3 regions of the Streptomyces lasalocidi genome follow, and region 3 is predicted to be linked to each of the others. Evidence: riboswitches for the same ligand, from Rfam matches in the RefSeq annotation. Region 3 holds a riboswitch; each other region holds the start of a gene.
What was found. Region 3 has a riboswitch for S-adenosylmethionine ahead of thrC (threonine synthase). Riboswitches for the same ligand answer to the same signal wherever they lie in the genome.

Region 1 (9,366 bases), 1.4 Mb from region 3:
GGAGCTGGGTGCACCTGCTGGGCAACATGCTCTTCCTCTACGTCTTCGGAGCGCTGACCGAGGACCGCATGGGCCGGGTGCAGTTCACCCTCTTCTACGTCGGCTGCGGCTGCCTCGCGCTGCTGGGCTACGCGGCCGCCAACGCCTCCTCCGCACAGCCGCTCGTGGGAGCGTCCGGGGCGATCTCGGCGGTGCTGGGGGCCTTCCTGTTCCTCTTCCCCCGGGCACGGGTGACCAGTCTCCTGCCGTTCCTGTTCTTCCTGCCCCTGCGGTTCCCGGCCTGGGTCGTCCTGCCCTTCTGGGCGGCGCTGCAGTGGCTCGCCGCGAGCCGCTCCCCGCAGGGGCCGGGGGTGGCCTACCTGGCGCACGTGGTGGGCTTCGGGCTGGGCTTCGCCTACGCGTGGGCCCGGTACGGCCCTGCGACTAAAGTGAAGGCCGCCCCGCCTCCGGCCCCCGAGGGAGAGAACCAGCCGTGATCACCGCGATCGTTCTGATCAAGACCAGCGTGGACCGGATCCCGGAGATCGCCGAGCAGATCGCCGCGCTCGAGAGCGTGAGCGAGGTCTTCTCCGTCACCGGGACCTACGACCTGATCGCCATGGTGCGGGTGCGCCGGCACGAAGACCTGGCCGAGGTGATCCCGGGCCGCATCAGCAAGATCCCCGGGGTGGAGGGCACGGACACGCACGTGGCGTTCCGCACCTACTCCCAGCACGACCTGGAGGCGGCCTTCGCGATCGGCCTGGACTCCTGACGCGGACTCCTGAGGCCGGATCGCCGACGCCGGACTCCTGACGCCGGACCGCCGACGCCGGACTCCTGGCGGCCGCCGGTCAGCCCACGGCCGGCACGCAGCGGCCGTCCTCGGTCCGGTAGCGCCACTTCGCGCCGTCGCTGACCAGCTCGCGCACCGCACCGATGAAGCGCTCCACGTGCTCGTCGGGCGTGCCGGCGCCGAAGCTGACCCGGATCGCGTTCAGCGACTTCTCGCCCGGGGCCGCCTCGGGGGCGCCGCACTCGCCCTGGGTCTGGGGGTCGGTGCCCAGCAGGGTGCGCACCAGGGGGTGGGCGCAGAACAGGCCGTCGCGGACGCCGATGCCGTACTCGGCGGAGAGGGCGGCGGCGAAGTGCGAGCTGTTCCAGCCGTCGACCACGAACGAGATCACCCCGACCCGGGGGGCGTCGTCGCCGAACAGGGACAGCACGCGGACCTCGGGGATCCGGGCGAGCCCGGCGCGCACCGTCTCGACCAGGTGCTGCTCGCGGGCGACCAGCGTGTCCCAGCCGGCCTCGGTGAGGGCCTTGCAGGCGGAGGCGATGGCGTAGGCGCCGATCACGTTCGGCGAGCCGGCCTCGTGCCGGGCCGCGCTCTCGTGCCACTCCACGTCCACTCCCCCGTCCTCGCGCCGGGTGACCTTGCGGCTGGCGCCGCCGCCCGCGAGGTAGGGCTCGGCCGCGCGCAGCCAGTCGGCACGGCCGGCCAGCACACCGGAGCCGAACGGGGCGTACAGCTTGTGGCCGGAGAAGGCCACCCAGTCGACGTCGAGGTCCCGCAGGCTCACCGGGTGGTGCGGGGCGAGCTGGGCGGCGTCCAGCACGATCCGGGCGCCGTGGGCGTGGGCGGCGGCGGCGAGCTCGCGGACCGGCCACAGCTCGCCGGTGACGTTGGAGGCGCCGGTGACGCAGACCAGGGCCGGACCGTGGGGGTCGCGGTCGGCGAGGGCGCGCTCCAGGGTCTCCACGGCCTGCCGGGGGGTGCGCGGGGCGTCCAGGTAGGTGACCCGGTGGTCCTGCCAGGGCAGCAGGGAGGCGTGGTGCTCGGTCTCGAAGACGAAGACCTGGCAGTCGGCGGGCAGGGCGCGGGCGAGCAGGTTGAGCGAGTCGGTGGTGGAGCGGGTGAAGACCAGCTGGTCCTCGGGGCGGCAGTCGAGGAACGCGGCGACCGTGCGGCGGGCGTTCTCGAAGAGGTCCGTGGACAGCTGGGAGAGGTAGCCGGCGCCGCGGTGGACGCTGCCGTAGTACGGCGCGTAGGCGGCGACGTCGTCCCAGACCCGCTGGAGGGCGGGGGCGCTGGCCGCGTAGTCGAGGGCGGCGTAGGTGACCTCACCGCCGGTGACGAGCGGGACGGCGACGTCCCGGCCCAGGACGGGCAGCGGGGCACAGACGGAGCGGTCGGCGGCAGCGGTGGTGGTGACGGACATGGCGGACTCCCGGACAGGCAGGCGTGACCCGTCACCGCACGAGCCGCCGGGACGCGCGTACGCGAACGGGACTCCAGCGCGGGACGAGGAGAGGAAGGGACGGCAGCAGGACTGCCGAGGGAAAGGCGTGCGGAGACGGGGCTCTGCGGCCCTAGCGCATTCGCTTGCTCACGGAAGACTCCTCGACGACCAGGACCCCTGGAATTCGCGAGGGGTCCGCGCTTGCCGCAGACCTCGCTGCCTGCGGCCTGGTCTTCACCCGGGGCACCCCGCCACGGACGGAGGGTTGCCGGACAGTCGGCCGGGGCCTCATGACTGTCACTCATGACCTGGGAAGGAAAGTACGCGACGTGATCGCGGTCCCGCAACTCCTGTCCGGATCGCGGGACCGCGCACGTGAACCGCCGGGTGCGGCCGGAAAACGGGCGTCAGGCGTTGCTGACCTGCACCCACCGCTCCAGCGTGCGTCGAGCCGCGCCCGAGTCGACGGACTCGGCCGCCCTCGCCATCGCGGCGCGGATCTGCTCGGTCAGCGGGGCGTCCGTGGGGTGCAGGGCGACCAGCGCGGCCGCCGAGTTCAGCAGCACGGCGTCGCGCACCGGGCCGTGCTCGCCGTCCAGGAGGCGGCGGGCGACCCCGGCGTTGTAGGCCGCGTCCGCGCCGCGCAGCGCCTCCACCGGGACCAGGTCGAGGCCGACGTCCCGCGGGTCGAAGGCCTCCTCGGTGACCTTGCCGTCGCGCACGGTCCACACCCGGGAGGTGGCGGTGGTGGTCAGCTCGTCGAGGCCGTCGTCGCCCCGGAAGACCAGCGAGGAGTTGCCGCGCTCGGCGAACACGCCCGCCATGATGGGCGCCATCCGCCGGTCCGCCACCCCGATCGCCTGGGCCCGCACCTTCGCCGGGTTGGCCAGCGGACCGAGGAAGTTGAACACGGTCCGCACGCCCAGCTGGCCGCGCGCGGCGGCCACGTGGCGCAGCGCGGGGTGGAACTTCACCGCGAAGCAGAAGGTGATCCCGGCCTCCTCGGCGACCTCCACCACCCGCTTCGGGCTGAGCTCCAGGTTGACGCCGAGCTTCTCCAGCACGTCGGAGGCGCCCGAGGCGGACGACGCCGCCCGGTTGCCGTGCTTGACGACCTTCGCGCCGGTGCCGGCCACGACGATCGAGGACATGGTGGAGATGTTCACCGTCTTGGCGCCGTCGCCGCCGGTGCCGACGATGTCGACGGTCGCCCCCGGCACCTCGATGACGTTGGCGTGCTCGTAGAGGGCACGCACGCAGCCGGAGATCTCCTCGACCGTCTCGCCCTTGGCGCGCAGCGCCACCGCGAAGCCGGCGATCTGCGCGTCGGTCGCCTCGCCGCTCATGATCCGGTCCATCGCCCACGCGGTCTCGTCCGCGGACAGGTCCCGGCCGTCCAGCAGGCCGTTCAGCACGGCGGGCCAGGAGCGGCCCGCCGCGGTGTCGCCTCCAGCGGGGGTCACAGCGCTCATCAGCCGCTCCTGGGTGTCTGTGGGACGAGGTAAAGAGTGCGGTGCCAGCCTATCCAGCCCCCGACAGCGCGAAGGGCCCCGTCCGAACACCGGACGGGGCCCTTCGACCGTGGCGTGGCGACGCCGCAGCGATCAGTGGTGGCCGTGGCCGCTCGTGATCTCCTTGTACTCCTCGACGGAGGGCTTGACGATCTGCGACTCCTCGCCGAAGTAGGCCTCGCTGAGCTTGGCGCGCACCTTCTGCGTGGCCCTGACCTTGCGCTCGACACCGTTCTCGTCGACCGCGGGGCCGAGCTGGAGCGGCTTGTACTGGTCGTGCGCGGTCAGCGTGTGCAGCTGCTCCTGGCTGAGCGGCTCGTGCACCTCGATGAACTCACCGTGCGGCAGGCGCTTGATGGTGCCGGTCTCGCGGCCGTGCAGCACCTTGTCCTTGTCCCGGCGCTGGAGGCCGAGGCAGATCCGCTTGGTGACGATGAACGCGATGACCGGGCCGACGAAGTACGAGATCCGGACGAACCAGGTGACCGCGTTGATCGACAGGTGGAAGTGCGTGGCGAAGATGTCGTTGCCGCCACCGATCAGCATCACGAAGTACACGGTCAGCCAGGCGACACCGAACGCCGTACGGGTCGGGGCGTTGCGCGGGCGGTCCAGGATGTGGTGCTCGCGCTTGTCGCCGGTGACCCAGGCCTCGATGAACGGGTAGGCGGCGATCGCGACCAGGATGACGCCGAACAGCACCAGCGGGATGAACACGCCCAGGACGAGCGTGTGGCCCCACAGGTTGATCTCCCAGCCCGGCATCGCGCGGATCAGGCCCTCGGCCATGCCCATGTACCAGTCGGGCTGGGCGCCGGTGGACACCTGGTCCGGCCGGTAGGGGCCGATGGCCCAGATCGGGTTGATCTGGGCGATCGCCGCGACGAACGCGATGACGCCGAAGACCAGGAAGAAGAAGCCGCCCGCCTTCGCCATGTACACCGGCAGCAGCGGCATGCCGACCACGTTGTTGTTGGTCTTGCCGGGGCCCGCGAACTGCGTGTGCTTGTGGTAGAAGACCAGGATCAGGTGGCCGACCACCAGACCGAGCATGATGCCCGGCAGCAGCAGGATGTGGATCGAGTAGAAGCGGGCCACGAAGTCGCCGCCCGGGAACTCGCCGCCGAAGAGGAAGAACGAGATGTACGTGCCGACGATCGGCACGGACAGGATCGCGCCCTCCATGAAGCGGACACCGGTGCCGGAGAGCAGGTCGTCCGGGAGCGAGTAGCCGGTGAAACCGGTGAACATGCCCAGGACGAACAGCAGGAAGCCGAACAGCCAGTTGACCTCACGCGGCTTGCGGAACGCGCCGGTGAAGAACACGCGCATCATGTGCACGAACATGCCGGCGATGAAGACGACGGCCGCCCAGTGGTGGATCTGCCGGATGAGCAGACCGCCGCGGACGTCGAAGGAGATGTGCAGCGTGGAGTTGAACGCCTCCGACATCATCTGCCCCTGGAGCGGGACGTAGCTGCCGTGGTACTGCACCTCGTTCATCGACGGGTGGAAGAACAGCGTCAGGTAGACACCCGTCAGGATGATGATGATGAAGCTGTAGAGGCAGACCTCACCCAGCATGAACGACCAGTGGTCGGGGAAGATCTTGCGCATGTTGGACTTGGCGAGGGTGTAGATCCCCAGCCGTCCGTCGGCCCAGTCGGCGACGCGCTCGCCGCCGGGTGCCTTCCCGCGCGAGCGGGAGGTGTTGCTCGCTGTAGTACTCATCCGCGCTCCCAGAAGGCAGGACCGACGGGCTCTTCGAAGTCGCCGAGCGCCTCGAGGTAGCCCTCGTCGTTCACGCCGATGCGCAGCTGCGGCAGGGCGTGACCGGCGGGGCCGAAGATCACCCGGGCACCGTCGGAGAGGTCGAAGGTGGACTGGTGGCAGGGGCACAGCACGTGGTGCGTCTGCTGCTCGTACAGCGAGATGGGGCAACCCACGTGGGTGCAGATCTTGGAGTACGCCACGATGCCCTCGTGCGACCACTCGAGCTCGCGCTTGTCCTTGATGTTCTCCGGCTGGAGCCGGACGATCATCAGGGCCGCCTTGGCGATCTCCTTCTGGAAGTCCTCGTCGTGCTCCTCCAGGCCCTCGGGCTTGGCGAACGTCAGCGAGCCGACGGCCACGTCCTCGGGACGCAGCGGCTCGTTGGTGTTCATGTTGACGAGGAGCTTGCCCTTGGACCACATGGTGTGGCGCAGCGAGGTGCCGGGCAGCGGGCCGAGGTCGCGCAGCAGCATGAGGCCGGAGAGCGGGACCAGGGTCAGCGCGCCCAGCATCGTGTTGCGGATCAGCTTGCGGCGGCCGATCGCGGACTCCTTGGCGCCCTGGCGGAAGTCCTCGTGGACCTTCGCGCGCAGCTCCGGGGACGCCTCGATCGGGTGGCGCTCGTCGGCGATCTCCACGTCGGACATCAGGGTGCGGGCCCAGTGGACCGCGCCCGCGCCGATGCAGAACAGCGCCACACCGAGGGTCATGCCCAGCGCGAAGTTCAGCGCGCTGACGTGACCGATCGGGAAGACGTAGATCGACCGGTCGTGCGGGACCGTCACGTACGAGACGATGAAGCCGACGGTGGCCAGCATCGACACCGTGAACAGCAGGGCGACCGCACGCTCGGACCGCCGGGCGGCCTCCTCGTCGATGTCCTGGATCCGGTGCTCGTGGGGCGGCAGCCCGGGGTCGGCGAACGGGTTCTTCTCGTCCGCCACGTCCACCGCGCCGTGCGCGTGGCCCTGCTGTGCGGGCAGGTTCTCTTCTGGAATGTCTTGGCTACTCATGACTTCTTGGCCTTTGCGGTCCGAGCGGCGACCCAGACGGCGACCGCGATCAGCGTGCCGAGCCCGAAGATCCAGCCGAACAGGCCCTCGCTGACCGGCCCGAGGCCGCCCAGCTCCAGACCGCCCGGGTTCTCGGTCTCGTCGCCGTTGACCGCGTTCAGGTAAGCGATGATGTCCTTCTTGTTCTGCTCCGACAAGGTGGTGTCGGGGAACGAAGGCATGTTCTGCGGGCCCGTCTGCATGGCCTCGTAGATGTGCTTCGGCTCCACGTCCGTCAGCGACGGGGCGAACTTGCCCTTGGTGAGCGCACCGCCCTTGCCGGTGAAGTTGTGGCACTGCGCGCAGTTGGTCCGGAAGAGCTCACCGCCCTTGGCGATGTCGGCACCCTCCGGGCCGTACTGCTCCTTCGTCGGGACGGCCGGGCCGGCACCGAGGGAGGCGATGTACGCGGCGAGCTGGTCGATCTGCGCCTGCGTGTAGATGTTCTTCTTCTTCGGCACCTGGGCGCCCTGGGAGGTCGCCGCGGGCATCCGGCCCGTGCTGACCTGGAAGTCGACGGCCGCGGCGCCCACGCCCACCAGGCTGGGGCCGTCGGAGCCGCCCTGACCGCCGGTTCCGTGGCAGCTGGCGCAGCCCACGGTGTAGAGCTTCTTGCCCTCGTCGATGGCGAGGGACTGGGCGGTGTCGTCGGCCTGCGCCTTCTCAGCGGGCGCGAACGCGGCGTACAGCCCCCCAGTGCATGCCAGCGCGAGGAGTAGGACGACGAGCGCCGCCAGCGGATGGCGTCGTCGTGCGGAGAGCTTTTTCACGGATTACCCCGGTGTCAGGATCTTCTGCGTCGGTGCTTCTGGAATGGTGCGGGTGCGGGCCCGGCTACTTGATCATGTAGATCGTGGCGAAGAGGCCGATCCAGACGACGTCGACGAAGTGCCAGTAGTAGGACACGACGATCGCGGCGGTCGCCTGTTCGTGGGTGAACCTCCTGGCCGCGTAGGTGCGGCCCAGGACCAGCAGGAAGGCGATGAGACCGCCCGTCACGTGCAGGCCGTGGAAGCCGGTGGTCAGGTAGAACACCGAGCCGTACGGGTCGGAGGAGAGCGAGAGCCCGTCCTTCTTCACCAGCTCCGTGTACTCGAAGATCTGACCACCGATGAAGATCGCACCCATGATGAAGGTGAGGCTGAACCAGCCCCGGAGCTTCTTCACGTCGCCCCGCTCGGCCGCGAACACGCCGAGCTGGCAGGTCAGTGAGGAGAGCACCAGGATCGTGGTGTTCGTCGCCGAGAACGGGAAGTTCAGGCTCGAGGCCATTTCCTTCCAGTGCTCCGGCCCCGTCACCGATCGCAGGGTGAAGTACATCGCGAAGAGGGCCGCGAAGAACATCAGCTCGGAACTCAGCCAGATGATGGTTCCGACGCTGGTGAGGTTCGGCCGGTTGACCGACGGGTGCGCGTGCCCGGTATCTACTGTCGTTGCTGTCGCCACGACCGACATTATGTCGGTCGCTTATCCCGCCCTCACTCCGGGGGGTGCCGTTCGGAGTGTCTCGGCCCGCCGGACCGGTGTTGACGTGGTGTTCAAGGGAGTAGCATCCGCGGCAACGAGCTCGCCCCAAGGACGCCGACGTCACGGAGGAAGCATGCAGCCGACCGCCACGGTGCTGGTCTACAGCGACGACTCCACCACTCGCGAACAGGTACGGCTGGCCACGGGACGGCGGCCGGCACCGGACGTGCCCGTCGTCGAGATCCTGGAGTGCGCGACGCCGGCCGCGGTCATCAAGGAGCTGGACCGGGGCGGGATCGACGTGTGCGTCCTGGACGGCGAGGCCGTGCCGATGGGCGGCATGGGCATGTGCCGCCAGATCAAGGACGAGATCTTCAACTGCCCGCCGGTGCTGCTGCTCATCGGGCGGCCGCAGGACGCCTGGCTGGCGACCTGGAGCCGGGCGGACGCGGCGGTGACGCACCCCGTGGACCCGGTGGAGTTCGCCTCGGCCCTGGCCTCCCTGCTGCGCCGGAAGAACCTGCAGAACGCCTGAGGACCCGGCGCCCCCCGCGGCCTCGTCCGCCGGGGGTGCCGTCAAGGCGGCTGCGGGCCCCGTGGAGGCGCCCGGGGGGCGGCCCGGGGCCCGGGCGCCCCGGGCCGCCCCGCCGCCGCCTGGGGGCGCCCTCACACGCTCTGGGGCCGCAGACGGGCCTCCTCGTCCGGGGCGGCCTTGGTGCCCTTCTGCGTCAACGCGCTGCCCTCCCGCCACTTCTCCCAGGTGAGGTTCCAGTCGCCGAAGCCGTTCCCGAACGGCTCCATCGTCTTGCCCTCGGAGTTGACCACCTGGACGACGTCGCCCTCGCGGACGTGCTCGAAGAACCACTCGGCGTTGGCCGTGCTCATCCCGGTGCAGCCGTGGCTGACGTTGGCGGAGCCCTGGGAGCCCACGGACCAGGGGGCGGCGTGCACGTACTCGCCGCTCCAGGTGACCCGGGTGGCGTAGTAGACCGGCAGGTCGTACGAGTCGGAGGAGCCCTCGGCGATGCCGATGCTGGTGCCGCGCATGCGTACGAAGTACTCCTTGCCGAGCACCACCTTGACGCCGTTGCGGGTGTCGAAGCCGGGCTTGCCGGTGGTGACGGGGATCTGGTTGATCTCCTCGTCGTTCTTGTAGACCTTCATCGAGTGCGCGGCGGCGTCCGTGAGGGCGATGACGCGGTCCCCGATCGTCAGCTTCAGCTCCTTGGACGCTCCGCCCCACAGCCGGTCGCCGACCTTGATGCCGTCGAGGTTGCTGTGCACGCGCACGGTGGCGTGGGCGGGCCAGTAGTCCTTGGGCCGGAAGTGGAGTTCCTTGTC
Region 2 (9,366 bases), 3.3 Mb from region 3:
CAGTGACTGCCGCCCTTCCGTAAGACGCGCGGGGGGTCTGGTCGTCTGCTAGGGAGCGTCAGCTCGACCGTGTGGCGATTCCGGACCTGCGCGAGCGGCTATTCGCGGCCACGGAACGGGTGGTGGCCCGCGACGGCGCCGCGGCCTTGACCAGCCGCGCGGTCACGGCGGAGGCGGACTGCGCCAAGAGCGTGCTGCACACACACTTCGCCAGCCTGGACGAGTTCATCGCCGAACTCGTCCTGGACCGTTTCCCCCGCAGCGCCCGCCAGGCTGGGGCGCTGGAGGCCAAGGTGGGCCGTGCCACGGTCGCGGAGAACCTCCAGGAGGTCGTCGGGGCCCTGCTGGACTCCCTGCCTCCCGCGGTGGTGGGCCTGGCGATGACCCGCCCCGCGGCCGCGTCGCACACCCGCGAGGGCCTGCAGTCCGGCGTGCCCGCGTTCGATGCGATCCAGCAGCACGTCACCGCCTACCTCCAGGCGGAACAGCACGCCGGCCGCATCCCCGCAGGCAGCGACGCCGCCACCATCGCGCTCGCCCTCGTCGGCACGACCCACCACCTGCTGATGACCCGCGACCCCGCACGGCCCACGGACACCGCGGCGACCGCGCAGCGGCTGCTGGCCGTGTTCCTGCCCTGCTGAGGCCCTGTCGGCACCCTGGGAGGCCGGCACCGGCAGCAGGCCTTCAGTTCCTCCTGGCCGCTGGTGTGTGGGTGCTACGCGTCGTGAAGTTCAGCGCGGACGCGGCGTGAGGGCTGAAAGGCATACAGATCGAGGACGCCGGGAGGCTCCGCCAGACCGGGGCCGCCCTCGCGGACCCAGGCAGTGATGTCGGCGACGGCGCCCGGGTCGTTGACCTGGCCGAGCCATACCGGCCGGCCTCCGGCCTTCCGTCCTTCAGCGGAGGGCTGGATCACGATGACGTTGGCTCGCTCACACGCGTCGAGGCAGTCGGTCCGCCGCACCGTGGCAACCCCTGCCAGTGCTGACCGCACCTCGGTGAGCTGCGCCTCGTGGTCGAGGCGGGGCACCTTGGCTGTCGTTCCGCAGCAGCATCCCCGGCAGACGGTGACGGTGCACCGGGCGCCGCCGGTCGCCTGTGAGGGGGCAGCGGTACGGTCGCGTCGGCTACGCCTGCTCATGAGATGTCCTTGGGGAGGTTGTGCGCCCAGGCGCGTTCGCGCAGTAGGCGCGGGCCGTTGACGCCGACGATGACGGTAGAGCCTACGTGGCGGACGACGCCGAGTGGCAGGCTAAGCGTGCCGATCAGGTCCCAGGCCAAGGGCACGGTGATGAAAACCCCCGGTGCGGTCTTCGCGGGCTGAAGTGCAGGGGGACGAGTATGTCGGGTGAGTACAGGCGGAGGGGCGGCTCCTCCAGGCCGTGGCTGGACGCACTGCCGTGCCGGCGGGGAGCTGGCCGGTCGGTGTGAGGCGTGTACCCGCACGGGTCCGGGTACTCCGGGGCCGTGAACGGGGAAGCGAAAGGCTGCCGTGATGGAACCAGTCCCGGTCAGTGTGGATGCGCCGGACGAGCAGGCGATGCAGACCACCATGGCTCTGGAAGGCAATGGAGCGAGCATTGCCCAGGCCCGCCACCTTGCCGCGCGGTTCCTCACCCAGGCCCAGGCCGCCCACGAGCTGCCTGTCTCCCAGCGCGCCGTCGACCTGACTCAGCTGGTGGTCAGCGAGCTGGTCACCAACGCCCACAAGCACGCGCCGGGCCTGGCGCTGATGCAGCTGCGGATCGTCGGTGATCTCGTCGAAATCATGGTGTGGGACTCCGCGTCACAGCTGCCGGTGGCCCGGACCGCGGACGCCGGCCGCGTGGGCCGGCACGGGCTGGAGATCGTGAAGGCGGTCGCCCAGGACTACGCGGTCCAGATGGAGCCGGTCGGCAAACGCGTCACCGTCCGTATCGCCCTGCTCGACGACCCCGGCGGCGCCGTCACCGGACGCGGCTCCCTTTGACCGACCACCTTGTGCCCTTCCGGGAGGCGCCCGGCGAGCCGCTCCTCGTGCGACAACTGGGCGGGCAAGCCCCCCGATGGGGCGGACGCCCTTCTCGCTACGGCGGCCTGGACTCGAGTGGGCCCTCGCCTCACCTTCGCCAGAAGAGGTGGTGCGTCACACCGCCAGGGCTGAGCACGACCTCCAGGTGGAACCGGTCGCGCAGCTCATCGGGGGATTCCCAAAGTCGCAGTCCGGACCCGAGCTTCACCGGCGAGACCGCCACATGCAGGGTGTCGACGAGGCCGGCATCGAGGAATTGAGCGTGCTCACCGGCACCGATTCCGTCACTGGAGTCGTTGAAGTTCCAAGGCGTGTCAGGAAGCGGCCCTGAGGGCCCAGCGCATCGCGGCGGCCGCCTGCCTCAGTGCCGCCCCGGCCGTGTACCTGCACGCGGCCGGGCAACCGGGCGTCACCAGGGCAGCGGCCCGTTCACGTCGACGTACGTGCCGGTCGGACCGTCCGGGCCCAGCAGGGCCATGCGGACGATGACCTCGGCGCCCTCCTCGACGGTCTGGGTGCCCGCGTGCCCGTTGAGGTCGGTCGCGGTGAAGCCCGGCTCGACGGCGTTGACGCGCAGCTCGGGGAACGCCTTCGCGTACTGGACGGTGATCATGTTCACCGCCGCCTTCGACGCGGGGTAGGCGACGCCCGGGTAGGCGAAGGCGGGGTCGCCCTCGGTGGTGACCCGGGTCAGCGAGGCGAGCCCGCTGCTGACGTTGACCACGACCGGTGCCGCGGACCGGCGCAGCAGCGGCAGGAAGGCGCGGGTCACCCGGACCACGCCGACGACGTTCGTCTCCAGCACGGTCCGCAGCGTCTCGGGGGTCAGGTCGGCCGGGCCGACGAACGCGTGGCCCTCGCCCCGCTCCTCGATGCCGGCGTTGTTCACCAGGACGTCCAGGCCGCCGCTCTCCGCCTCGACCGTCTTGACCGCGGCGGCCACCGACGCGTCGTCGGTGACGTCCAGCAGGACGGCCCGGGCGCCCAGCTGTTCGGCGGCGGCCCGGCCGCGCCCGGCGTCCCGGCTGCCGACGTAGACGGTGTGGCCCGCGGCGACGAGCCGGCGGGCGGTCTCGAAGCCGAGACCCTTGTTCGCTCCGGTGATCAGTGTGGTCGTCATGCGTCCAGCCTCGCGCCGGACGGCGTCCCGAGGCAGTGCCCCCGTGTTCCTGGGGGTGACAGGACCAGGCACGCCCGGCCGCGGGGAAGCGTGCCGCGCGGCACGCGTTCAGCGGTGCCCTGCAACCAGCTGGTGGACGACCCCTTGACGGGGCCTGGAGGCGGATCGACACTCGGAGGCGGGAATCCTAGTGAACAGGTAGGGAAACATGAGCCACGCGGAGCCGGTCACCACCCGGGCGAGCCGAACCGGCCGTACGACGTGGTCGTCACCCCTGCTCACCTCCCGCCGCCACATCGATCTGCAGCGCGTGTGCAGCGCCATCAGGGCCGCCCGGGTCTGACCCGGGTCCGTCCGGCCGCGCCCTGAGCGGGCGGCGAGACACAAGCCCCGGGGGACCGGGAGGACCGGGACCGCGGGGCCGGCCGTGACCGCGGGGCCCGCTGCGCGTCCGGACGACGACGCCGGTCGGGGGCCGCGCGCAGTGCGCCACCAGGGGCCTCCTCCGGTACGTCCGGGCCTGCCACCCTCTCCCGCAGCGATCCCGTCACGCGTCCGCGCCGTCCCGGGCGTCCGCGTCCCGCGCCGGTGCCGTCCGGGGCCGTCCTGTGCGTGCCCTGCCGTCCATGCACCGTCCGTCACCCGCAGCCGCCTGCCCCTCGTCGCCGCCGCCCTGCCGCCGAAGCCGTCCGCAGCCGCCTCCACCGCGCGTACCTCGCGTCGCGCCCGCCTTTCGGGGAGAGACATGTCCGTCACGCCACTGGCCGCCCATCACCCGTCCGACCGGCCCGGCCCCGCCTTCCGCGGGCGCATCGGCCGCGACGCGCGCAGCGGCCACTACGCCGTCCCGCGCCGCTACCGCCTGCACCTGTCGCCCGCCGACCCCGACGGGCTGCGCATCGCCGTCACCCACAGCCTGCTCGGCCTCGACACCGCCTGTCCCGTGACGGTCCTGCCCGCCGTCCCCGACTGTCCCGACGGCGGCCACTCCGCGCTGCGCCCGCTCTACGAGGCCAGCGCCCACCACTACACCGGGCCCGCCCTCGGCCCCGTGCTCAGCGACGACTGGTCCGGGCGGATCGTCTCGACCCACGGGCCCGACATCGCCCGCGACCTCGCCCGGCACTTCGGGGGCGGCCGGCCCTCGCTGTACCCGTGCGGCGCCCAGTCGGAGATCGAGGCCGTGCAGCGGATGTGCGCCCAGGGCGTCGAACAGGCCGCGCAGCGCGCCGGATCGGCCGACGCCGACCCGCGGGAGCGTGCCGAAGCCCTGGACACCCTGCTCGACACCCTCGACGTGCTGGAGCGCGGACTCGCCGCGCAGTCGTACCTGATCAGCGACCAAGTCACCGCTGCCGACGTCGAGTTGTGGGTCACGCTGGTGCAGCTCGACACCGTGCACCGGCACCACCTCGACGCCTCGGCCGTGCGTCGCGTCGCCGGGCACCCCGCCCTGTGGGCGTACGCGCGTCGCCTCACCGCGCACCCGGCCTTCGGCCGCCACCTCGACCTCGACGGCATCGCCCGCCGCCACGAGGCCCGTTGCCGGGGCCTGGAGGCCGCCGGTGCCGCCGTCCAGATCCTGGACTGGGCGGCCCTCGCCATGGACGCCGACCGCGCCCGGCCGCAGGTCGAACGGCCCTGAGCGGGTCCAACCCGTGGACCGGCGTTGACATCACGGGCGGGGACTGTCTTAACTTACGGCCCAGAACGGTCAAGAGCGTCAGCGACAAGCCCTGGCTTGCTGACCGGCAACCCTCGCACCGCGGTGGGGTGCCCCAGGTGACGACCGGACCGGACGACGGATTCGGTAAGCGCGAGAGCCCCGTACGGGGCCGGGACAGCCCCCGCACCAGGGGGCCGGAACAGAGACGGTGACCACGATGTACGCAGCCGACAGGACGGCCCCCCGCCGCTCCCGGGGCTGCGTACGGCCGTCCGCCGACCAGCCCGCCCCGCTCGTGGCCGACCGCGCCGTCGATCTGCTCCGGGTCAGCAGCGCACTGTGTACCGCACCGGGCCGCGCCCGCTGTCGGGGCTGACACCACCCCCGAGCCGCGTACCCGACGAACACCGCCCGAGCGGTGTGCCGTTGTCCGCCCCGCCCCGGTCGCCTCATCCCACCGTGCGCCGCGTCCACCGCCGCGCCGTCCGAGCGGTCCCCGCCGCCCGGCCGGCGCGCCGCGACCGTCCACGGTGAACCCCCGACCGGGGTGTCCGACTCCCGCCGGAGCCCCTCCATGAGCGAATCCCCGGCTGCCGTGTCCCTCGTCACGGCGCCACCCACCGACACACCGTCAAGACCGTTGTCGGCGCAGCGCGTTCAGCCGCTGCGCCGACCCGGGCGCTGGATCGCCACCGCCGTGGTCCTCGTCCTGGCCGCCCAGTTCGTGCACGGCCTGGTCACCAACCAGTTCTACCAGTGGGACCGGTTCGGCTACTGGTTCCTGCGCCCGACCATCCTCGACGGACTGCTGATCACCCTCGAGGTCACCGCCTGGAGCGCGGTCCTCGGCCTGCTCGGCGGGATCGTGTTCGCCCTGGCCCGGCTCTCCGGCAGCCCGGTGCTGCGGGCGGTCAGCTGGACCTACGTGTGGGCGCTGCGCTCCGTCCCGCTGATCGTGGTGCTGCTGTTCCTGTACAACTTCAGCGCCCTGTACCAGACGTTGAGCATCGGCGTCCCCTTCGGACCCGCGTTCGTCCGTTTCGACGAGTCGCGGCTCGCCACCGACATGGCCATCGCCGTCGTCGGCCTGAGCCTGCACGAGTCGGCGTACGCCGCCGAAGTCGTGCGCGGCGGCATCCTCTCCGTCGACCAGGGCCAGCACGAGGCGGCCGCCGCCCTCGGCCTGCCCAAGGGCTACCAGTTCCGCAGGATCGTCTTCCCGCAGGCGCTGCGCTCCATCACCCCGAACTACGTCAACCAGCTGATCAACCTGATCAAGAGCAGTTCGCTGGTCTTCTACGTGTCGCTGCTCGACCTGTTCGGCACGGCGCAGTCGATGGGCTCCACCTACCCCGGCGACATCGTGCCCCTGCTGCTGGTGGTCACCGTCTGGTACCTGATCCTCACCAGCGTCGTCTCCGTCATCCAGTTCTACGTCGAGCGGTACTACGCCCGGGGCGCCACGCGCACCCTGCCGCCGACCCCGCTGCAGAGGCTGCGCGCCGGCCTCACCGACGTGCGGGACCGCATCCGCAGGGAGGCCGCCGTATGACCACCGGGACCCTCGACCGGACGGCCGCGGCCGTCGAAGTGCACGACGTGCACAAGTGGTACGGCGCCCACCGGGTGCTCAACGGGATCGACCTGACGGTACGGCCGGGCGAGGTCACCGTCATCCTCGGCCCGTCCGGCTCCGGCAAGTCCACGCTGCTGCGGGTCGTCAACCACCTGGAGAAGCCCGAGGTCGGCTACGTCAGCCTTGACGGCGAGCCGATCGGCGTCCGCCGCAACGGCGACCGGCTGAAGGAGCTGAGCGAGCGCGCCATCCTCGCCCAGCGCAGCCGGATCGGGTTCGTCTTCCAGAACTTCAACCTCTTCCCGCACCTGACGGTCCTCGACAACGTGGCCGCCGCCCCCGTGGCGACCGGCAGGCTGAGCCGGCCCGAGGCCCTGGCCCTCGCCCGCGACCTCCTCGCCCGGGTCGGGCTCGCCGACAAGGCCGCCGCGTACCCACGGCAGTTGTCGGGCGGCCAGCAGCAGCGCGTGGCCATCGCCCGCGCCCTCGCCCTGCGGCCGGGGGTCATCCTCTTCGACGAGCCGACCTCCGCCCTAGACCCCGAACTCGTCGGCGAGGTCCTCGCGGTCATCAAGGACCTGGCGACCAGCGGCACCACCCTGCTGATCGTGACGCACGAGATCGGCTTCGCCCGCGAGGTCGCCGACCGGGTCGTCTTCATGGACGGCGGCCGCATCGTCGAGCAGGGCCCGCCCTCCGAGGTCCTCGACCACCCCCGGCACGAGCGGACCAGGGACTTCCTCAGCAAGGTCCTCTGACCCCACCGCCTGCCGCCCGCCCCCGCACCACCCCTTCTACCCCCCTTCCCGTCACTTTCTGCACTCATCTCAACGCATTCCGCAACGACAAGGAACAGCCATGCCCCGCCACTTCACCCGACGCAGCCTGATACGCGGCATCACCGCGGCCACCGCGGTCGCCACCCTCGCCACCGGGCTCGCCGCCTGCGGTGGTGACAGCGACGCCGCCACCACGACCGGCACCGCCGGCACGGTCACCGTGGGCAGACTGTCCAACGGCGCCGCCAAGGAGACCAGCCTGAAGGTCTCCGAGGTCAAGTCCATCAGCGCCGAACTGCCCGCCTCCCTCAGGAAGAGCGGCAAGCTGGTGATCGGCTCGGGCACCCTGCCGGCCGGGGCCCCGCCGCTCGGCTTCACCGGCAGCGACCAGAAGACCCTCACCGGCTCCGAGGTGGACCTGGCCCGCCTGGTCGCCGCCGTCCTCGGCCTCGAACCCGAGGTCAAGCGCTTCACCTGGGAGAACCTCTTCGTCGGCATCGACAGCGGCAAGGTGGACGTCGGCTTCTCCAACATCACCGACACCGAGGAGCGCAAGCAGAAGTACGAGTTCGCCTCCTACCGCAAGGACGACCTCACCTTCGAGACGCTCAAGAAGTCCCCGTGGACGTTCGACGGCGACTACCGGGCCCTGGCCGGCAGGACGGTGTCGGTCGGCGCCGGCACCAACCAGGAGCGGATCCTGCTGGAGTGGAAGGGCAAGCTGGAGAAGGAGGGCAAGAAGCTGACCGTCAAGTACTTCCAGGACTCCAACAGCACCTACCTGGCCCTCAACAGCGGCAAGATCGACGCCTACTTCGGGCCCAGCCCCAACCTCGCCTATCACGTCACCCAGAGCGCGGGCACGCCCAGCCCGACCCGCCTCGCGGGCCAGTTCTCCGGTGCCGGCGCCACGCTACAGGGCCTGATCGCCGCGACCGCCAAGAAGGGCAGCGGCCTCGCCAAGCCGCTCTCCGACGCGATCAACCACCTGATCGACAACGGCCAGTACGCCAAGTGGCTCACGGCCTGGAACCTCACCAGTGACGCCGTCACGAAGTCGGAGGTCAACCCGCCCGGGCTGCCGCTCGACAACGCCTGACCCGCGTCTCCGACCCGTCCGAGCCGAAAGGAACTCCGCCTCCGTGGACCAGCCGACCGACCTCCGCGGGGGCGGAGCCCTCCCCGTGACCGCCCCGCACCCCCTCGCCAACGCCGTGACCGCCCCGCACCCCCTCGACAACGCCGTCTGGGCGGCCCTCACCGGCCCCCACGCCCACCTCGCCGAGCGCCTGGGCCGGGCCGCCCGCTACCCGGCCGACGTCTACGCCTTCGCCGCCCTCGCCGACCCCGCGGACCCGGCCGCGTGGGCCGACCTGCACGCGCTCGCCGGGCCGGGAACGACCGTACGGGTCAAGCCCGTCGACGACGTGCCCGACGGCTGGGAGGTCGTCGGCGCCGGCCGCGGCGTCCAGCTCGTCGACACCGCCCTGCGCGCCGAACCCGCGCCCGAGGCGGTACGGCTCGGACCCGCCGACGTGCCGGAGATCCTCGACCTCGTCGCCCGCACCCGGCCCGGCCCGTTCCTCGCGCGGACCGTGGAACTCGGCACCTACCTCGGCATCCGGCACCACGGCCGGCTGGTCGCCCTGGCGGGCGAGAGGCTGCGGCTGCCCGGCTGGACGGAGATCAGCGCGGTGTGTACCGACCCCGAGCACCGGGGGAGGGGCCTGGCCACCCGGCTGGTCCGCGCCGTCGCCGCCGGCATCCGCGCACGCGGCGACGTGCCGTTCCTGCACGCCGCCGCCGACAACACCCCGGCCATCCGCCTCTACCGGTCCCTCGGCTTCACCCTGCGCCGCAGTTCGCGGATCGTCGTGCTGCGCACCCCGGGAACACCCAGCAGCCGCACGGGTGTTGCACCCCACGACACGCTGAGCGAGGTCGCGCCGGACGGCTCCGGCGCCCCGAGGACGGAGGTGACGGCGTGACCGGTGTCCCGCACGCCGCGCACCCGCCCACCCGGCCGCACCCCGCCCCGCACCGCGTCCCCGGCGCCCTCTGTCGCCCCTGAACCGGACTCCCTCCGCCCCCTCGCCCCGCGCCGCCCGAGCCCGCACGCGGCCGGCGACCCCGTACGGACCTCCAGGAAGGCACTGACGTGTCCCCCTCCTCCCCGACCTCCGCGATCTCTCCCGAGCAGCCCGCCTCCGC
Region 3 (9,366 bases):
AAGGACGAGGGGGTGACGTACCCGTACGCGCTGCCGCTCGGGCCGGAGGAGGCCCAGGCCGAGACCCTCCAGTGGCTGCTCAGCGGCGGGGGCGGCTACACCTCCACCGTCGGCGGGTACGGCCTGGACGCCGCCGAGAACATCGAGACGTTCACATGGCTGAAGGACGAACTGGTCGGCAAGGGGCTCACCGGGCCGGTCGCGCCCGGCAAGCTGAACCGGGCGGCCGCGTTCGCCGCCTTCGCCGACGGCCGGGTCGGCATGCTCAACGGGCACCCCTCCCTGATGAAGACGGCGGAGGAGAAGGGCGTGGAGTTCGGCATGGTGCCGATGCCAGGCAAGGACGGCGCCGCCCGCAACGCGCTGGGCGTGGCCGACTGGATGGCCGCGTTCAAGCAGAACGGCCACGGCGAGCAGATCGGTGACTTCCTCGACTTCGTCTACGGCGAGAAGAACGTGCTCGCCTTCTCCCGCGAGTACGACCTGCTGCCCGTGACCACGTCGGCGAGCGGGACGATGGCCACGGCGGCCGGCGACCAGGACCTCAAGCCGTTCCTGGACGAACTCCCGCTGGCCGAGCTGTACCCGGTCGGCCGCACGTCCTGGGCGACGGTCAGCGCGGCCCTGAAGAAGCAGATCGGCACGGCGGTGTTGCCCGACGCGAGCCCCGCGCTGGTCCTCGGCGAGCTCCAGACCAGGGCGATGACCGCGGACACCAGTACCTCGGGCTGAGCTACCGTGCGGGGTATGGAGCAGCGGGAGCGGGACATCCTCGCGATGGAGCGCCGCGGGTTCTCGTCACCGGGGGCCAAGGAGCGGGCGGTACGGGAGGAGTTGGGGCTGGCGCCGGTGCGCTACTACCAGCTCCTCAACGCCCTGCTGGACGATCCGCGGGCGCTGGAGCACGATCCGGTGACGGTGAACCGGCTGCGGCGTGTGCGGGACGCGCGGCGGGGTGAGCGGTAGTCGTGCGGGGCGTGTCTCTGCGGACGTGCGTCGTGGGGGGTTCGGTGCGGTGCCGGGTGCGAGTGGTGGGTGGCTGGTCGCGCAGTTCCCCGCGCCCCTGAGGGGGCGGGGCAGCCCCCGGTTTTTCAGGTGGCCCCCGTTAGGGTCGGTGTCATGGGAAGCCCTGAGACGTATTCCGCCGAGAGTCTGCCCACGCCCCGTACCGCGGCCGGGAGGGACGCGCTGGAGGCGCTGGTCGCCCGGCCCGGGCGGGCCGTCGTCGGCCTCGACTTCGACGGCACCCTCGCACCCATCGTCGAGGACCCCGAGAAGGCCCGCGCCCACCCCGACGCCCTGCCGGCCCTCGCCGCCCTCGCCCCGCGCCTGGCCGGGGTCGCCATCGTCACCGGCCGGCCCGCCGAGGTCGCCGTGCGCAACGGCGCCTTCGCCGGGGCACCCGGACTGGAGCACCTGACCGTGCTCGGGCACTACGGCGCCGAGCGCTGGGACGCCCGTACCGGCGAGGTCACCGCCCCCGCCCCGCACCCCGGTCTCGCCGGCGTCCGCGCCGAGCTGCCTGCCGTGCTGGAGCGGGCCGGGGACTGGGACGGCGTGTGGGTGGAGGAGAAGGGGCGGGCCGTGGCCGTGCACACCCGCCGGGCCACCGACCCCGACGGCGCCTTCCGCGCGCTGCTCGGCCCGCTGCGGGACCTCGCCGGGCGGCACGGACTGGTCCTCGAACCCGGGCGCCTGGTCCTGGAGGTGCGCCCGGCGGGCGTGGACAAGGGCGTCGCGCTGACCGAGTACGTCCGGGCGACCGGCGCCGGGACCGTGCTGTACGCCGGGGACGACCTGGGTGACCTGCCCGCGTTCGCCGCCGTGGAGCGGCTGCGCGCCGAGGGCGTCGCCGGACTGCTGGTGTGCAGCGGCAGCGCCGAGGTCACCGAACTCGCCGACCGGGCCGACCTGGTGGTGGACGGCCCGGAGGGCGTCGTACGGCTGCTGCGGGCGCTCGCGTCTCAGCTGGACTGAGCCGTCAGGGCGTTCAGCTGGTCCAGGAACCACTGTGCCGGCGGCAGCGCGGTCGCCGCTGCCGCCAGGCGCTTGGTCCGCTCGGCCCGCTCCTCCGCGGGCATGGTCAGCGCCTCGTGCAGGGCCCGGGCGGTGTCGACCACGTCGTACGGGTTGACCGCGAGGGCGTCCTCGCCGAGCTCCTCGAACGCTCCGGCCTCCTGGGACAGCACCAGCACGCAGCCCTCCTCGGACAGGACGGGCATCTCCTTGGCGACCAGGTTCATGCCGTCCCGGATGGGGTTCACCAGGGCCACGTCGGCGAGGCGGTAGGCGGCCAGGGAGCGGGCGAAGTCGTCCTTGACGTGCAGCACGACCGGGGTCCACCCGGGGGTGCCGAACCGCTCGTTGATCCGCTCCGCGGTGCGCTGCACCTCGGCCGTGTAGTCCCGGTACACCGCGAGGTCCTGCCGCGAGGGGTAGGCGAACGCCACGTGCACCACGCGCTCGCGCCACTCGGGGTGGTCCACCAGCAGCTGCTCGTAGGCCAGCAGGCCGCGCACGATGTTCTTCGACAGCTCCGTGCGGTCCACACGCACGATCGCCCGGCGGCCCGCGCCGATCTCCTCGCGCAGCCCCGCCATCCGCTCGTCCACGTCGGACCGGTGGGCCCGCTCGCGCAGGAACTCGCCGTCCGCGCCGAGCCCGTGCACGCCGATCCGGGTGTCGCCCGTGCCGCCCGCGAACTGCTCGCAGCAGGCGGTGAACGCGTCCGCCCAGCGCCGGGTCAGGAAGCCCAGCCGGTCGGCGCCGAGCATGCCGCGCAGCACCTGCCCGGCGATGTCCCGCGGCAGCATCCGGAAGTACTCCGGCGGTGCCCACGGGGTGTGCGAGAAGTGGCTGATCCGCAGGTCGGGCCGCAGCTCGCGGAGCATCCCGGGGACCAGGGTCAGGTGGTAGTCCTGCACCAGCACGGCCGCGCCCGGCGCCGCCTCCTCGGCGAGCGCCTCGGCGAACGCGCGGTTGTACGTCTCGTACGACGCCCACTGGCGCCGGAACTCCGCGTCGAAGACCGGCTCCAGCGGGGTCTGGTAGAGCATGTGGTGGACGAACCAGAGCACCGAGTTGGCGATGCCGTTGTACGCGTCCGCGTGCACGTCGGCCGGGACGTCCAGCATCCGGGTGCCGGGCTCGCCCTCGCCGCGCCGCACGGCCTCCCGGTCGCCGTCGGACAGCGCCGAGCACACCCACAGCGCGTCCGCGTCCGGGCCGATCGCCGACAGCCCCGACACGAGCCCGCCCCCGCCCCGTCTGGCGGTCAGCGAACCGTCCTCGCCCACCGTGTACGACACCGGTCCGCGATTGGACGCGACCAGCACCCGAGCCTTCTGATCAGCACCGCGCGTGAGAGCCATACGCCTCAACCTAGCCCGACCCGTAAACGCTCAAACGTACGGTTCCACTGGGCGAGCGACCGTATACGGGCCGTCGGGTCCGGGGCCCTCACGCCACCTTGCGGGTCGTGTACTCGGCTATGTCCGTCATCGGGGGGCGCTCCTCCGTGTCCACCGAGTACGTGCGGGGCTCGAAGCCGGAGTCGGTGCGTTCGAACTGGGTGAGGGCCGGGCGGATCAGGTGGCCGCGGGCCAGGCGGAGCTGGGCCGTGCGGTAGATCGCCGCGGCCATCCGGCCGAGGGCCTGGCCGTCCTGGTGGCGGTGCTTGCGCACCCCCAGGTCGACCTGGGCCAGGGCGTCCAGGCCCACCAGGTGCAGCGCGTCGACCAGCATGCCGAGCTCGACGCCGTAGCCGACCGGGAACGGCAGCTGTTCCAGCAGGGAGCGGCGGGCCGCGTACTCGCCGCCGAGCGGCTGCACGAAGCCGGCCAGCTGGGGCCAGTGCATGTTCAGCAGCGGGCGGGCCATCAGCTCCGTCACCCGGCCGCCCTGGCCGGCCGCACCGCCGAGGGGGCGGTCGTACATGCCCTTGACCAGGTCGACGCCCGGCTCGGTGAGCAGCGGGCCGACCAGCCCGGTGACGAAGTCGGAGGTGAACTCCCGGAGGTCGGCGTCGATGAAGCACACGATGTCCCCGCCGGTCACCAGCAGGGAGCGCCACAGCACCTCGCCCTTGCCGGGCACGGCGGGTATGCGCGGCAGGACGGCGTCGCGGTGGACGACCCGGGCACCCGCGGCGGCGGCCACCTCGGCGGTGCGGTCGGTGGACCCCGAGTCCACCACCACGATCTCGTCCACGAGCGGCGCCTGCTGCACGAGGTCGTGCCGGATGACGGCCACGATCTCGCCGACCGTCTCCTCCTCGTTCAGCGCGGGCAGGACGACGGACACGGTCAGGCCCGCGGCGCGCTTGGCGGCCAGCACCCGGTGGAGGGGGCGGTCGGCCACGGACCAGGACCGGGTGGCCAGCCAGCGCTCGACTTCTTCCAGCACGGTCAGTGGCTCCTCACGGTTGTCTCGCGGTTCGGACGACTATCTCAACTGTCCTGGTCGTCGGTTACAGTCTTGGACAACGCTGGTGACCATCGCATGTCGGGGTCGGCCCGCGTCCACAACCACATACAGCTCATCCAGAGGGGCAGAGGGACACGGCCCGATGAAGCCCCGGCAACCCTCCAGTCGGTTCTCCTGACCTGTGCAGCGAGGCTCCCGGCTAGGGAAGGTGCCAAATCCGTCTCACGGCGAGATGCGTCGTGAGGAAGATGAGGAGAAAGGGCCTCGCCTCACATGGCTGCGCAGACTGTTGAAAGCACCACCGACTCCACCGTCGACCTCGGCCCCGCGGCTGCCCTGAGCTGCCGCGAGTGCGGCCACCGCGTCCCGCTCGGACCGGTCTTCGCGTGCGAGGAGTGTTTCGGCCCGCTCGAGATCGCCTACGACTTCTCCGCCTACGACACCGAGGAACTGCGCAAGCGGATCGAGGCGGGCCCGGCGAACATCTGGCGCTACGCGCCGCTGCTGCCCGTCCCCGCGGACGTGGCCGACAAGCCGAACATCAACCCCGGCTGGACCAAGCTCGTCCAGGCCGACAACCTGGCCCGTGAGCTGGGCGTCGAGCCCGGCAAGCTGTTCGTCAAGGACGACTCCGGCAACCCGACGCACTCCTTCAAGGACCGCGTCGTCGCGCAGGCCCTGGAGGCCGCGCGCGCCTTCGGCTTCACCACGCTGTCCTGCTCCTCGACGGGCAACCTGGCCGGCGCGGTGGGCGCCGCCGCCGCCCGGGCCGGCTTCCGCAGCTGCGTGTTCATCCCGCACGACCTGGAGCAGGGCAAGGTCGTCATGGCCGCGGTCTACGGCGGCGAGCTCGTCGGCATCGAGGGCAACTACGACGACGTGAACCGCTTCTGCTCCGAGCTGATCGGCGACCCGGCGGGCGAGGGCTGGGGCTTCGTCAACGTCAACCTGCGGCCGTACTACGCCGAGGGCTCCAAGACGCTGGCGTACGAGATCTGCGAGCAGCTCGGCTGGCGGCTGCCGGACCAGATCGTCGTGCCGATCGCCTCCGGCTCCCAGCTCACCAAGATCGACAAGGGTCTGCAGGAACTGATCAAGCTGGGTCTCGTCGAGGACCGGCCGTACAAGATCTTCGGCGCCCAGGCCGAGGGCTGCTCCCCGGTGTCGACCGCCTACAAGGCCGGTCACGACGTGGTCCGCCCGCAGAAGCCGAACACCATCGCCAAGTCGCTGGCCATCGGCAACCCGGCGGACGGGCCCTACGTCCTGGACATCGCCCGGCGCACCGGCGGTGCCGTGGAGGACGTCACGGACGAGGAAGTCGTCGACGCCATCAAGCTGCTGGCCCGCACCGAGGGCATCTTCGCCGAGACGGCGGGCGGGGTGACCGTGGGCGTGGCGCGCAAGCTGATCGGCGCCGGCGTGCTCGACCCGTCGCTGACCACGGTCGTCCTCAACACCGGCGACGGCCTGAAGACCCTCGACGCGGTGGCCGGCACCGGCCTGACCGCCACCATCCGCCCGACCCTGGACTCCTTCCGAGAGGCTGGCCTCGCATGAGCGTGACCGTCCGCATCCCCACCATCCTGCGCACCTACACCGGCGGCCGGGCCGAGGTCGCCGCCGAGGGCGCGACCCTCGCCGAGGTGATCGAGGACCTGGAGAAGCACCACACCGGCATCGCCGCCCGCGTCCTCGACGACCAGGGCAAGCTGCGCCGGTTCGTGAACGTCTACGTCAACGACGACGACGTCCGCTTCGAGCAGGGCCTGCAGACGGCGACCCCGGACGGCGCGGGCGTCTCCATCATCCCGGCCGTCGCCGGAGGTCAGTAACCCTCGGTAATAGCGATGACCGCGCGTACATCGAATTGCCCCCACCGTAAGAGAAGCGGAGGGGGCAATTCCATGTGATTGAGCGCGGTACAGTTGGGGAACCCGCCCCGGATCCATGAATCGGCGGGCCTTGATTCCTGCCGCGTGCCCGATGAGAAGTAGCCAAACTGTGCACTGCTCCCGCGGCTTATGTGCCTTTTGTGGAGCCCGACTTGCCCTGAATTCGGGCGAATTCTGGCCACATTCCGGATCGTCTGCGTCCAGAATTCTCGTCCGATTGACCTGTTGCAGACGGCAGTTGGACAGATACATTCAGCCGCGGTCGACGCGTTCCGGCGCACGCCCCCAACCAGTCTGGGGGGTGAGGTCTGACCCGGATCCGCGAAGTGCGGATCTGTGCAAGGGCCAGTAATAGGGGAGTTAGGCATGGCTCAGGGCACCGTCAAGTGGTTCAACGCGGAGAAGGGGTACGGCTTCATCGCGGTCGACGGTGGTGCGGACGTCTTCGTCCATTACAGCGCCATTCAGATGGACGGCTACCGCACCCTTGAAGAAGGCCAGCGGGTCGAGTTCGAGATCTCGCAGGGCCAGAAGGGCCCGCAGGCCGACATGGTTCGCGTCACCGCCTGAACGTTCACCGCCTGAACGTTCTTCCGCAGTCACTCACCGAGGGGTCCGCGCCCGCCCAGGGCGCGGACCCCTCGCCCGTGTGCGCGGGGTCTCGCGGGGCCGGCCCTGTTCGCCTCGGGCTGAGACGTGGCCCGGTCCCCGAGAGCCGCTTGCGCCCGCCCGCCGCCCGACCGCCGCCCCCCAACGAGCACTCGCTCCGCGAGCGCGCCTTGCACTCTCGTAGTGCGAGTGCTAATCATTGGCGTTAGCACTCTGAAGGTGAGAGTGACAGCGAAGGACCGGGTCGGTGAGGCCCGCGGGCCGGGTGGGGCAAGGAACCACCGGGTCGGCGAGCCGTCCGTCGCGGGCGCGGGCGCGGTCCGAAGGAATCACCCCCAGTCCTGGAGGGACCACTTCACATGGCCAAGATCATCGCGTTCGACGAGGAGGCGCGGCGCGGCCTCGAGCGCGGCATGAACCAGCTCGCGGACGCCGTCAAGGTCACCCTCGGCCCCAAGGGCCGCAACGTCGTCCTCGAGAAGAAGTGGGGCGCCCCCACGATCACCAACGACGGTGTCTCCATCGCCAAGGAGATCGAGCTCGAGGACCCGTACGAGAAGATCGGTGCCGAGCTCGTCAAGGAAGTGGCGAAGAAGACGGACGACGTGGCCGGTGACGGCACGACGACCGCCACCGTCCTGGCCCAGGCACTGGTCAAGGAAGGCCTGCGCAACGTCGCCGCCGGCGCCAACCCGATGGCCCTCAAGCGCGGTATCGAGAAGGCCGTCGAGGCCGTCTCCGCCGCCCTGCTGGAGCAGGCGAAGGACGTCGAGACCAAGGAGCAGATCGCCTCCACGGCCTCCATCTCCGCCGCCGACACCCAGATCGGCGAGCTCATCGCCGAGGCCATGGACAAGGTCGGCAAGGAAGGCGTCATCACCGTCGAGGAGTCGCAGACCTTCGGTCTGGAGCTCGAGCTCACCGAGGGCATGCGCTTCGACAAGGGCTACATCTCCGCCTACTTCGCGACCGACATGGAGCGTATGGAGGCCGTCCTCGACGACCCGTACATCCTGATCGCGAACTCCAAGATCTCCAGCGTCAAGGACCTGCTCCCGCTCCTGGAGAAGGTCATGCAGTCGGGCAAGCCGCTGCTGATCATCGCCGAGGACGTCGAGGGCGAGGCCCTGTCGACCCTGGTCGTCAACAAGATCCGCGGCACCTTCAAGTCCGTCGCGGTCAAGGCCCCGGGCTTCGGCGACCGCCGCAAGGCGATGCTGAACGACATCGCCATCCTCACCGGCGGCGAGGTCATCTCCGAGGAGGTCGGTCTCAAGCTCGAGAACACGACCGTGGACCTGCTGGGCAAGGCCCGCAAGGTCGTCATCACCAAGGACGAGACCACGATCGTCGACGGCGCCGGCTCCTCGGAGCAGGTCGCGGGCCGCGTGAACCAGATCCGCGCCGAGATCGAGAACAGCGACTCCGACTACGACCGCGAGAAGCTGCAGGAGCGCCTGGCGAAGCTCGCCGGCGGTGTCGCGGTCATCAAGGCCGGTGCCGCCACCGAGGTGGAGCTCAAGGAGCGCAAGCACCGCATCGAGGACGCCGTGCGCAACGCCAAGGCGGCCGTCGAGGAGGGCATCGTCGCCGGTGGTGGCGTGGCCCTGCTCCAGGCCTCCCAGGTGTTCGAGAAGCTGGAGCTCGAGGGCGACGAGGCGACGGGCGCCCAGGCCGTCAAGCTCGCGCTCGAGGCCCCGCTGAAGCAGATCGCCGTGAACGCCGGCCTCGAGGGCGGCGTCGTGGTGGAGAAGGTCCGCAACCTCACCCCGGGTCACGGCCTGAACGCCGCGACCGGTGAGTACGTCGACCTGGTCGCCGAGGGCATCATCGACCCGGCCAAGGTGACCCGCTCCGCGCTGCAGAACGCGGCCTCCATCGCCGCGCTGTTCCTCACCACCGAGGCCGTCATCGCCGACAAGCCGGAGAAGGCCGCTGCCCCGGCCGGCGGCGGCATGCCGGGCGGTGACATGGACTTCTGATCGACCCCGGTCGATCAACCGTCCTGCGGACCGAGGGCGGCACTCCCCGTACGACGGGGGGTGCCGCCCTCGGGCGTTCCCCGGTGCCGGCCGGGGTGGCCGGGGCGGGCCGGGTGGGCTGAATCACACCGCTCGGGGAGCGGCGGCGGAATGAGCGGGCGCACGGGACCCGTTGACGTGGGCGTGGCATGCATGCGCGTGCACATACCAGCCGGTATACCCCCAAGGAGCCCCCACGTGACCGCGACCACCGCCGAGTCCACCGAGCCCACTCCCGGGTCGTCCGCCTCCCGCGCGGCGCAGATCCTCGCCCGGCCGGTCTCGATCAACGGCCTGACCGTGCCGAACCGCATCGTGATGGCGCCGATGACCCGCATGTTCTCGCCGGGCGGCGTCCCGGGCGAGGACGTGGTGTCGTATTACGCCCGCCGCGCCGCCGCCGGGGTCGGACTCAT

Region 1: linked by a shared signal. The riboswitch ahead of E4U91_RS09805 (aminotransferase class V-fold PLP-dependent enzyme) and the one ahead of thrC (threonine synthase) in region 3 are both predicted to bind S-adenosylmethionine.
Region 2: linked by a shared signal. The riboswitch ahead of E4U91_RS31135 (amino acid ABC transporter permease) and the one ahead of thrC (threonine synthase) in region 3 are both predicted to bind S-adenosylmethionine.

The regions. Positions count from the first base shown of each region.
Region 1 is NZ_SZNQ01000001.1:2,185,950-2,195,315, forward strand. Features, by position in the region: gene E4U91_RS09795 (rhomboid family intramembrane serine protease) at 1-476, shown strand, start outside; gene E4U91_RS09800 (Lrp/AsnC family transcriptional regulator) at 473-754, shown strand; gene E4U91_RS09805 (aminotransferase class V-fold PLP-dependent enzyme) at 834-2,201, opposite strand; SAM riboswitch class IV at 2,415-2,531, opposite strand; gene trpD (anthranilate phosphoribosyltransferase) at 2,630-3,694, opposite strand; gene qcrB (cytochrome bc1 complex cytochrome b subunit) at 3,827-5,464, opposite strand; gene qcrA (cytochrome bc1 complex Rieske iron-sulfur subunit) at 5,461-6,519, opposite strand; gene qcrC (cytochrome bc1 complex diheme cytochrome c subunit) at 6,516-7,328, opposite strand; gene ctaE (aa3-type cytochrome oxidase subunit III) at 7,393-8,013, opposite strand; gene E4U91_RS09835 (response regulator) at 8,159-8,560, shown strand; gene E4U91_RS09840 (L,D-transpeptidase) at 8,692-9,366, opposite strand, start outside.
Region 2 is NZ_SZNQ01000001.1:6,889,810-6,899,175, forward strand. Features, by position in the region: gene E4U91_RS31100 (TetR/AcrR family transcriptional regulator) at 72-644, shown strand; gene E4U91_RS31105 ((2Fe-2S) ferredoxin domain-containing protein) at 719-1,144, opposite strand; gene E4U91_RS31115 (ATP-binding protein) at 1,499-1,972, shown strand; partial or broken gene E4U91_RS39255 (dihydrofolate reductase family protein) at 2,103-2,276, opposite strand; gene E4U91_RS31125 (SDR family oxidoreductase) at 2,424-3,134, opposite strand; gene E4U91_RS39665 (putative leader peptide) at 3,343-3,477, shown strand; gene E4U91_RS31130 (glutathione S-transferase C-terminal domain-containing protein) at 3,880-4,779, shown strand; SAM riboswitch class IV at 4,847-4,957, shown strand; gene E4U91_RS31135 (amino acid ABC transporter permease) at 5,375-6,352, shown strand; gene E4U91_RS31140 (amino acid ABC transporter ATP-binding protein) at 6,349-7,134, shown strand; gene E4U91_RS31145 (transporter substrate-binding domain-containing protein) at 7,235-8,254, shown strand; gene E4U91_RS31150 (GNAT family N-acetyltransferase) at 8,298-9,143, shown strand; gene E4U91_RS31155 (LLM class flavin-dependent oxidoreductase) at 9,314-9,366, shown strand, end outside.
Region 3 is NZ_SZNQ01000001.1:3,550,076-3,559,441, reverse strand. Features, by position in the region: gene E4U91_RS15830 (extracellular solute-binding protein) at 1-732, shown strand, start outside; gene E4U91_RS15825 (DUF3263 domain-containing protein) at 748-966, shown strand; gene otsB (trehalose-phosphatase) at 1,120-1,977, shown strand; gene E4U91_RS15815 (alpha,alpha-trehalose-phosphate synthase (UDP-forming)) at 1,965-3,371, opposite strand; gene E4U91_RS15810 (glucosyl-3-phosphoglycerate synthase) at 3,460-4,404, opposite strand; SAM riboswitch class I at 4,535-4,680, shown strand; gene thrC (threonine synthase) at 4,699-5,985, shown strand; gene E4U91_RS15800 (MoaD/ThiS family protein) at 5,982-6,260, shown strand; gene E4U91_RS15795 (cold-shock protein) at 6,687-6,890, shown strand; gene groL (chaperonin GroEL) at 7,289-8,911, shown strand; gene E4U91_RS15785 (NADH:flavin oxidoreductase) at 9,149-9,366, shown strand, end outside.